4 regions of the Salinimonas sediminis genome follow, and region 3 is predicted to be linked to each of the others. Evidence: predicted binding sites of a transcription regulator. Region 3 holds the regulator's gene; each other region holds the start of a gene.
The links. The regulator sigma-54, encoded in region 3, starts transcription at its own class of promoters, with help from an activator protein. The targets are predictions, from matches to a motif close to GTTGGCACGNNNNTNGNNT.
Positions count from the first base shown of each region.

Region 1 (2,206 bases), 1.8 Mb from region 3:
CGCATCTCCAGCAGACCACTGGTGATAAGCGCATCACTGTATAGCTGTTCTGCACGATGCAGGCGCGCCCATTCTGCCACCCTGGCGGCAAGCGGCAACCCCGCTTCGGGCCGTCCTTGCTTTTCCAGCAACTGAGTTTGCGCCAGCAAAAGACGATGGTAAAGCAAGGGGGAGCGTTGCTGGTTTACCAGCTTTTGGGCGCGCTGCAGTGCGATCTGGGCGTCATCAATATTGGCTAACTGAATATGGCCAATCGTTAGCAAGTACAATAGTTCCGCCTGCTGCTGCGCATCGTCGGCCTGTGCTATGGCCGTGGTCAGCTCATCAATACCAAACTGCGGGTTATTACTCACCTGTAACACTTGCTGAATCAAGGGATCGTGAGAGGAAGAAGCGTAATAAGCGTGCACCGCAGAATGCGGTGTACTGGCGAATGCGGCCAGGCTGAGTAGCCACAGGCCAAGCCAAAGTGAAACTTTGTTGTAGCGACACACCATGCCAGCATTGGCGCCGGCAAAATATCCATTATTGCTTTTGATGCTAAGCATAGCCAAAAATCAGGCCCCGTGGTGTTGCTAATGATTAACTATAGCAATAAATGCTACATAAACATTAGGTTCATCTAATAAAAGGCGGGCGTGGCCGGCCGGATGAAAAAAGAAAAAAGGGCTTAGTAAAAAGCGTAGTCAATGTTGTGCGTAATTCAAGGTTCGCACACCTAGCGAAAATGGCACCCGATACAGCGCCTTAAAACCACACAATTCTCGCCTAACAATAATCAAGACAATTAAAAACCAATCCCGTTCATTACGTGTATGTAATCTACACATTGTTCAGCATGGAGCTGTAAGTATGACAAACAGTACAATAACGGGCTTTCTGGACAAGCTGGTTGAAGATACCGAACGCACGGTAACGGTAGAAGACGTGGTTTCAACATTTAAAGAACGTGGCTTTGGCCCGTTATTGATGATTCCATCTTTAATCGCCTTACTCCCCACTGGCGCTATCCCCGGTGTGCCTTCCATTTGCGGTATCACCTTGTTTTTAGTATGTATTCAACTGGCCGCAGGCCGAAACCACCCGTGGTTGCCTAAAGCGCTAAGAGAACGGGCTATTGACCACGATAAACTACAGAAAGCCGCAAATAAATCCCGGCCTTATATTAAACGCATGGAATCGTTATTTAGATCCCGTTTTACGCAACTAGCGGAGCAACCTATGCGCAGCATAATCGCTGCGTTTAGCGGTATCGTAGCACTATGTATGATACCCCTGGAGCTTATGCCGTTTGCGGCCGCACTCCCCGCTGGGGCGATTGCGCTGACCGCTATAGGTATTACCTACCGCGATGGTGTGGTGATTGCCATTGGCCTTATTGCCCAATCCTGTACTGGCTTTTTGTTGTACCAAGTTGTCACAATGGTATAACACGAAAAAAGCCTAAGCCAACCTCCGCCGTCCTATCTACAATAGCGTTCAACCTGGGCGTGGGCGTTTATGCAATAGCTAACCGCGGCCAAACCTTCGCCCAGTTTTTTGTGGTAACCCGGTGTAGGTCAACATGGTAGGCGGTATATAACGGGGTGTGTCTACCCCTTCCCGGCCAGTTACTAGCTAGCCCACGAGGCGCGCACACCGATATCCGCCCTGTGCACTGAGGCCAACCTTCGCACCCGTTGCCGCTTCTACCCAATAGCTTATCGCCTTACAGGTACTGACGTAGAGTGCTCGCTGATGCGGAGTATGCACCCTCGCCTGGTTGGTGACTTGCCAGTCAACCTGAATTAACGCCGCCCTCAATCGGTTTTCCAGCAAGACTTCATAACCCCGTGTAGGCCGGGTTTGAGCAAAAATACACCGGTAACAACATTCAACAGCGGTGGCTGAGCATATCGATTGGGGCAAGGCATCCCGTATAAAGTTACCCACAAAACCAGCCCCCAATATACCAGTCCGGTAACGGTAAATTGACGACGCTTCGCAAACGTAGCATATGCACTGCTCCCCACTAAGTGCCTGGTTCTATTGCGTAGTGAAATAAACCCGCCAGTCGGCCAACTTTCGATATCACCGTCATCTCCTTGTCACATCCAGGTCAATGAAACGTCATTATTACCCTGTACTTTCGATCAGGTTTTTAATAGATTAACCCGCTGAAAGGCATAAGGAAATAATATGAAAGCCATGGTTGTGTGTTGGTTAA
Region 1 covers NZ_CP031769.1:2,509,808-2,512,013, forward strand. The annotation lists gene D0Y50_RS11235 (tetratricopeptide repeat-containing diguanylate cyclase) at 1-548, opposite strand, end outside; gene D0Y50_RS11240 (exopolysaccharide biosynthesis protein) at 853-1,431, shown strand; gene D0Y50_RS20050 (nucleotidyltransferase family protein) at 1,618-1,932, opposite strand; gene D0Y50_RS11250 (DNA/RNA non-specific endonuclease) at 2,179-2,206, shown strand, end outside.
Region 1: a site for sigma-54 is predicted at 709-727, ahead of D0Y50_RS11240 (exopolysaccharide biosynthesis protein). Genes of this name have one in related genera too.

Region 2 (2,206 bases), 590 kb from region 3:
TGGCTGCCGAGCAAAATCAATAACAGCGACACACTTACCAGCATGGCTGTTGACCAGGCCTGCTTGGCCTGCATGGCATTTAAATCTTCTTTTTGTACTTCCAGTCGTTGCTGAATAGCAATATCGACATCTTTTCTCATCAATGCCACATTATTACTTAGCGAATTAAGGTAAGCGTTAAGCAGCAAGGTATCATCAATATTACGGAAGGTTTTTAACTGCGTGATATCTTTTTTAATGGTGTCGCAGGTAGCACTATCGGGCAGCGTATCGCAGAGCTGGCGAAGCGCTTCAATAAACTGAATGATTGCGTTATCAGTTAATGTGGCAACCGTTTCATTACGGATAATGGCATATTGGCGAAGAGCCCGCTCCAGATCGATAGCTGCACCATCGAGCTGTTGCATCAGGCCCACTACATCGACCACGTAGCGGGTCTCTACGTGCGTCATCTTGCCCACTTTTGCTAAATCGTTCTGGCTTTGCCACAACAACGCAATAAGAGGTACAAGGGCCAGTACGAAACTGGCTAGGGTCAATTGTCTTAAGGAACCGAGTCGCACTGCTTGCTCACTGAAAGAAAAACGGTCAATCAGAATGGCACACCCCTAAACTGCTAGCAAGTCAGAGACATACAGCTCATTATCGCATCTTATACCTATCGGCTTTTATGATTTAGCGGTCGCCTTGACAACAAGCTCGTCGGCAGAAAGTTCCTGCTCGCTGAGTTTGCCGTCCTTATTATCATCCAGACGACCAAAGCGGCGCAAGAGTTCAGTGTCACTTACTGCCTCTTTAAGTGAAACCTGCCCATCCTGATCGACGTCTAAACGAGCGATAGTGGCTTCAGCTGCATTGGCATTTACCACCGCCACAGACTGCACGGCGATAAGAGTCAGTAAAATAAGAAATACTTTTTCGACGCGTTTCATGGTGTTCTCCTGGTTCAGCCTGAGAGCTGAAAATTGGCACTAACAACTTAGTGTCTTAATATCGAATTAGCTAAAACTGTGCCAATTCGGTTTAGCACTTATTTATTAGCTACTTAGCGATAAAGCGAGATACACATGTAACAGAAGTGTTGCACAAAAAAGACAGCAAGTGGGTGGAACTTACTGACCTGATAAACGGCTGACATGGTCTGGCCCGAATTCGAATCGGGCAGGCAGTAACGCCACATCTTCTAATGGTAAAGGTTGGCTGAACAAATAACCCTGAACGTGATCGCAGCCATGATTTAACAGGTAATCCCACTGACTTAGCTCTTCTATGCCTTCAGCACATACGGTTAAAGACAAGCGCTTAGCTAAATCAATGATTGAACCGGTTACCAGTCGACTGCGGTGTGAAGTATTCAGTTCACGGACAAACTGTCGGTCAATTTTCAGTGTGTCGATAGTAATCTGCGTAAGGTAACTTAACGACGAATAACCAGTGCCAAAATCGTCCAGGGAAATAGCACAGCCCATGTTGCTTAGCCGCCTGAAAAATTTATTAGCAAACGCGAAGTTTTCCAGATACGCCGACTCCGTCACTTCAAATTCAATATACTCAGGGTTAACCTGCTGCTGGGTAAAAATTTGGTGGATGAGATCGAACATACCCGAATGACGTAAATCATGGCCGGACAAATTAATCGCCACTCTGAATTTATTGAAGAAAACCGATTGAAGTAATGGTAAATCAATACAAGCCCGTTCAATGGCCCACCGCGTAAGGCTGGAAATTTTACCGCTTTGTTCTGCAATGGGGATAAATTCACCGGGCATAACCAAGCCAAAATCAGGATGCTGCCACCGCATTAATGCTTCAAAGCCGACCAATTCGCCATCACGCGCGACCTTCGGTTGGTAATACAGCGTAAACTCATTGTTCGCCAGTGCCTGGTCAATACTGTTGGCAATAGAAAGCTTTCGCTTGTGCGACTCCACCATCTCGTTGGTAAAAATCGTAGAGGTGCCACGCCCCCTGGCTTTTGAGCGGTACATTGCCAGATCAGCATTACTCATTAACTGGCTCAATTCAAAATGCGCATCGGACGCTTTAGCAATACCGATACTGACGCCCACAGTAAGCGCCAGGCCACGAAAGTGGAAAGGTTCTAAAAACGCGGCAATCACCCGGTCGGCCAAGTTTTGCAGGCACACATCGGTCACATCCCGGTCCGGTACGATGATAAATTCATCTCCGCCTAAGCGGGCCACCA
Region 2 covers NZ_CP031769.1:1,301,432-1,303,637, reverse strand. The annotation lists gene D0Y50_RS05830 (sensor histidine kinase) at 1-563, opposite strand, end outside; gene D0Y50_RS05825 (EF-hand domain-containing protein) at 669-932, opposite strand; gene D0Y50_RS05820 (putative bifunctional diguanylate cyclase/phosphodiesterase) at 1,113-2,206, opposite strand, start outside.
Region 2: a site for sigma-54 is predicted at 1,000-1,018, ahead of D0Y50_RS05825 (EF-hand domain-containing protein). Genes of this name have one in related genera too.

Region 3 (2,206 bases):
ATCGGTAAATGATATAAAGAAAATCATCCAGCATCTGCGCGACAGAGGCATAGGGATCCTCATTACAGACCATAACGTACGGGAAACCCTGGATGTATGTGAAGAAGCCTACATCGTAAGTCACGGAGAGCTCATCGCCCAAGGTAGTGCGGAGCAAGTATTAAGCAACCAGAAAGTACGTGATGTATACCTAGGTGAGCAATTCAAGCTATAGTAAGGTATGAGTGACATTGTCATACCTGTGGTTCACCGCTTAAGTACACGCGTACCCGAGTTTAAAATAAGACGTAGATGAAACCATCTTTACAACTAAAATTTAGTCAACAGTTAACCATGACCCCGCAGTTGCAGCAGGCTATTAAGCTATTGCAGCTGTCGACTCTTGATCTTCAGCAGGAAATTCAGGAAGCCCTGGATTCAAACCCCTTGTTAGAGGTAGATGAAAGCAGTGATAACGATATTACCGAAAAAAATAATATCGATAATGACAACGACAATGTAGAAGCCACTGCCAGCACCAGCGACAACATGGACTCGGGCGAAGCGATGGAGAAAAATGATTTACCCGACGAGTTGCCTATCGACAGTACCTGGGATGAGTATTATTCAGCGTCCTCAGCCCCTGCCCCCGGCCCGGGCAGTGACGAAGATCAAATTTTTCAGGGCGAAACCACCGAGAATATTCAGGACCATCTGCTCTGGCAAATGCGTTTAACGCACTTTTCGGATACCGACCGCGCCATCGCGATGGCGATTATTGACTCGATCGACGAGTCAGGCTATTTAACCGTATCGGTAGAAGATATTCTGCAAAGTGTGAATAGCGAAGACGCCGAAGAAGTTATCGAAGAAGATGAAGTTGAATGTGTGTTGAAACGTATTCAATTATTCGACCCACTTGGTTCGGGATCGCGCAGCCCGCAAGAGTGTTTGCTGGTTCAGCTACGCCAGTTCGCTATCGACACGCCTTGGCTGGAAGAAGCCAAAATGCTGTTACAGGATTATTCAGACTTATTGGGCAGCAAAGATTATCGTACCTTAATGCGCAAAACGAAGCTGAAAGAAGATGAACTGCGTGAAGCAATGCGGTTGTTGCAGACGCTAAACCCTCGTCCAGGTAGTGCATTAATTACAAAAGAACCCGAATACGTGATTCCGGACGTATCAGTTACTAAGCGCAATGGACGATGGGCAGTTGAGCTCAACCCTGACAGTTTGCCAAAGCTTAGCGTAAACCAGCAATATGCTGCGATGAGCCGCCGCGCCAGAAACAGTAGCGACTCACAATTTATTCGCTCGCACATGCAAGAAGCAAAATGGTTTATTAAAAGCCTTGAGTCACGAAATGATACGCTGCTTAAGGTAGCCAACTGCATAGTGCAGCAACAAATGGGCTTTTTTGAACATGGCCCGGAAATGATGAAACCAATGGTTTTAAACGATGTCGCAGAAATGGTAGATATGCATGAGTCGACAATTTCCCGGGTAACTACCCAGAAATATATGCATACACCGCGCGGTATTTTTGAATTGAAATATTTCTTTTCAAGCCACGTGGCGACAGAATCTGGTGGTGAGTGCTCCTCTACCGCCATACGTGCACTAATTAAGAAGCTGGTGGCTGCCGAGAAACCTAGCAAACCACTTAGCGATAGCAAAATTGCTCAGTTGTTGGCCGAGCAAGGTATAAAAGTTGCCCGGCGAACAATAGCAAAATATCGGGAATCGTTATCGATCCCACCGTCGAACCAACGCAAAAGCCTGATTTAGTAGGGCTTGCTCACAATAAGGAAGACGAACTATGCAAATCAATCTTACTGGTCATCATATTGAGATCACTGACTCTTTGCGTACTTATGTCGATACAAAATTCAGCAAATTAGAGCGTCATTTTGACCATATTTCTAATGTTCATGTCATTTTAAATGTCGAGAAACTGGCACAGAAAGCTGAAGCTACGGTTCACCTTAGTGGGGCGGAGGTTTTTGCTTCGGCAGAGAATACTGATATGTATGCGGCCATTGATAGCATGGTAGATAAACTGGACAGGCAAGTTATCAAGCACAAGGAAAAGCTGAAAAAGCATTAGTCAGTTAATATGGATATACAAGCCATTGTAAGCCTGGACCGCACTAAATGTGCGGTTCAGTGCAATAGTAAAAAGCGAATTCTCGAGATCATCAGTAATATCGCCGCCCAAAATAAC
Region 3 covers NZ_CP031769.1:716,166-718,371, reverse strand. The annotation lists gene lptB (LPS export ABC transporter ATP-binding protein) at 1-214, shown strand, start outside; gene D0Y50_RS03235 (RNA polymerase factor sigma-54) at 292-1,770, shown strand; gene hpf (ribosome hibernation promoting factor) at 1,802-2,089, shown strand; gene ptsN (PTS IIA-like nitrogen regulatory protein PtsN) at 2,099-2,206, shown strand, end outside.

Region 4 (2,206 bases), 180 kb from region 3:
TAGTTTCATTTTGACCACTGCTAACGTCATTTTCATACCACGTGTGCGACTGCAGGTTCAGAGTATTCTTAACACTCTCAACATGTCCTTTGAAAGAATGCTGATTTCGATTTTTACATGCGTGAAGATAGGTCACCGGATGTGCGAAGTTCTCTTTTACTAAAGAATCTAACATCGCTTGCATAGGCGTCAGACCCACACCTGCAGAAATCAATATAACCGGAGTATCAAGTTGTTTTAGATAAAAGTCCCCGGCAGGGGGCATGACCAAGACTTCATCGCCAACATTTATTTTTAAATGAAGATAATTAGACATTACACCACACATTTCACCCAGGCCTTCCCGTTTAACACTAATGCGATAGGATTTTCCATTCGCGGCAGTTGATAGTGAATACTGCCTTATTTCATCATGCTCACTACCATGAGGATGCACCTTTATTCCTAAATACTGGCCCGGTTTATAATCGATAACACTACCGCCATCGACGGGCATTAAGGTAAAACTGGTTACGAGTTCGGATTCGGTCTCTTTTGAGACGACAGAAAAGGCTCTGAAGCCAGACCAGCCTCCTTTTACAGCAGCTCTTTGTTGATACAATTCACTTTCAACTTTAATGAAAATGTCTGCTAATTGACCATATGCAGCTGTCCATGCCTCTTCAACATCAGGAGTAAACGCGTCCGGAGCCAATTCTCTCAATGTCTCAATCAGATGATGTCCCACTATTGCGTACTGTTCAGGCTGGATATTAAAACTGGTATGCTTGTGTGCAATACGCATAACGGCATCTGTCAGTAGCTCTAACTGATCTATGTTGGCAGCGTATGCAGCTATCGCATTAAATAGAGCCGCTGGCTGACGACCTGTTTTCTGATGCGTCATGTTAAATATATTTTTAAGCTCAGGATTATGTAAGAACATTCGGGCGTAAAAATGTTCGGTAATTGCGGTTCCTCCCGAAGCAAGTAGTGGAATGGTCGCTTTGACAGTATCTATATGAGTTTGAGTAAGCATTAACATACCTTTAATGACGTTAAGTATTTGGTAGCTATGAGTAATGCGACTCGTGTGCCAAATTTTATTTCACTTAGTATCAATGTGTTACGAATAACTCTTTAAGCTATGTGTCAAAATGACTCATCACTTAATGGGCTAATTAGGATCGTTTGTGTCATAATGACCTATACTTCGTGTCAATACAAAATGGTCTCATGAGTAAAATATCTCAATTTAGTTTGGTTAACTTTGCCCTTGATCTGTCCGCCGCAGTTTCGATGAATTGTTTTTATGAAAGTTTGATTTCTGCCGTTTGTGCAACTATTAAAGCAGATGCTGTAGCACTATTGATTTTTCGACACGAGACACTTGTTCCCGTTGCGCAGAGAGGGTTGTCCGATGACGTCATGGGGCGACGGTTTATTCCAGAGCAACATCCACGTTTAAAAGCAATCTGTAGCACGAGGGCGGTCACTCGCTTTTCAGCTGATTCGCCGTTACCAGACCCCTATGATGGAATGATTGCAAGTCATAACCATAATATGAACGTACATTCCTGTATGGGAATTCCTTTATATAAAGATGAAACGTTGCTAGGTGTACTTACTCTCGATAGCCTGGAGCCTAATGAGTATGATGCGCTTGATGCCGCTTCAGTTGACACACTGTCCAGGCTGGCAGCCCGGCTTTTATATGCTGCTTTATATATCAGAGAGTTAAATAAACAGAAGACTCATACTCAGCATGTATTACGGGCAATGAATGAGAATAGCTCTGAGCATCATCAGGGTGAAGAAATAATAGGAAATAGTGTTGCGACAAAAAAATTAAAGCAGACCATTCGACTGGCAGCTTCGTCCGACCTCACAATTTTGGTGCAAGGTGAAACTGGTGTGGGCAAAGAACTTGTTGCCCGTGAGCTACATTATCAATCAAACCGGCGGAATAAAACGCTCGTATATGTAAATTGCGCTGCTATTCCTGTTCATCTGATAGAAAGTGAACTCTTCGGCCACGTGAAAGGTGCGTTTACCAGTGCCGCAAACGACCGCGATGGTAAGTTCTTACTTGCTGATGGCGGAACATTATTTCTGGACGAAATTGGAGAGCTTCCGCTTGAAATTCAGGGTACATTGCTGAGAGCAATACAGAATCAGGAAATTCAGGTCGTCGGTCAGGATAAGAGTCGAAAAGTGGACGTTAGAA
Region 4 covers NZ_CP031769.1:900,729-902,934, forward strand. The annotation lists gene hmpA (NO-inducible flavohemoprotein) at 1-1,018, opposite strand, end outside; gene norR (nitric oxide reductase transcriptional regulator NorR) at 1,216-2,206, shown strand, end outside.
Region 4: a site for sigma-54 is predicted at 1,062-1,080, ahead of hmpA (NO-inducible flavohemoprotein). Genes of this name have one in related genera too.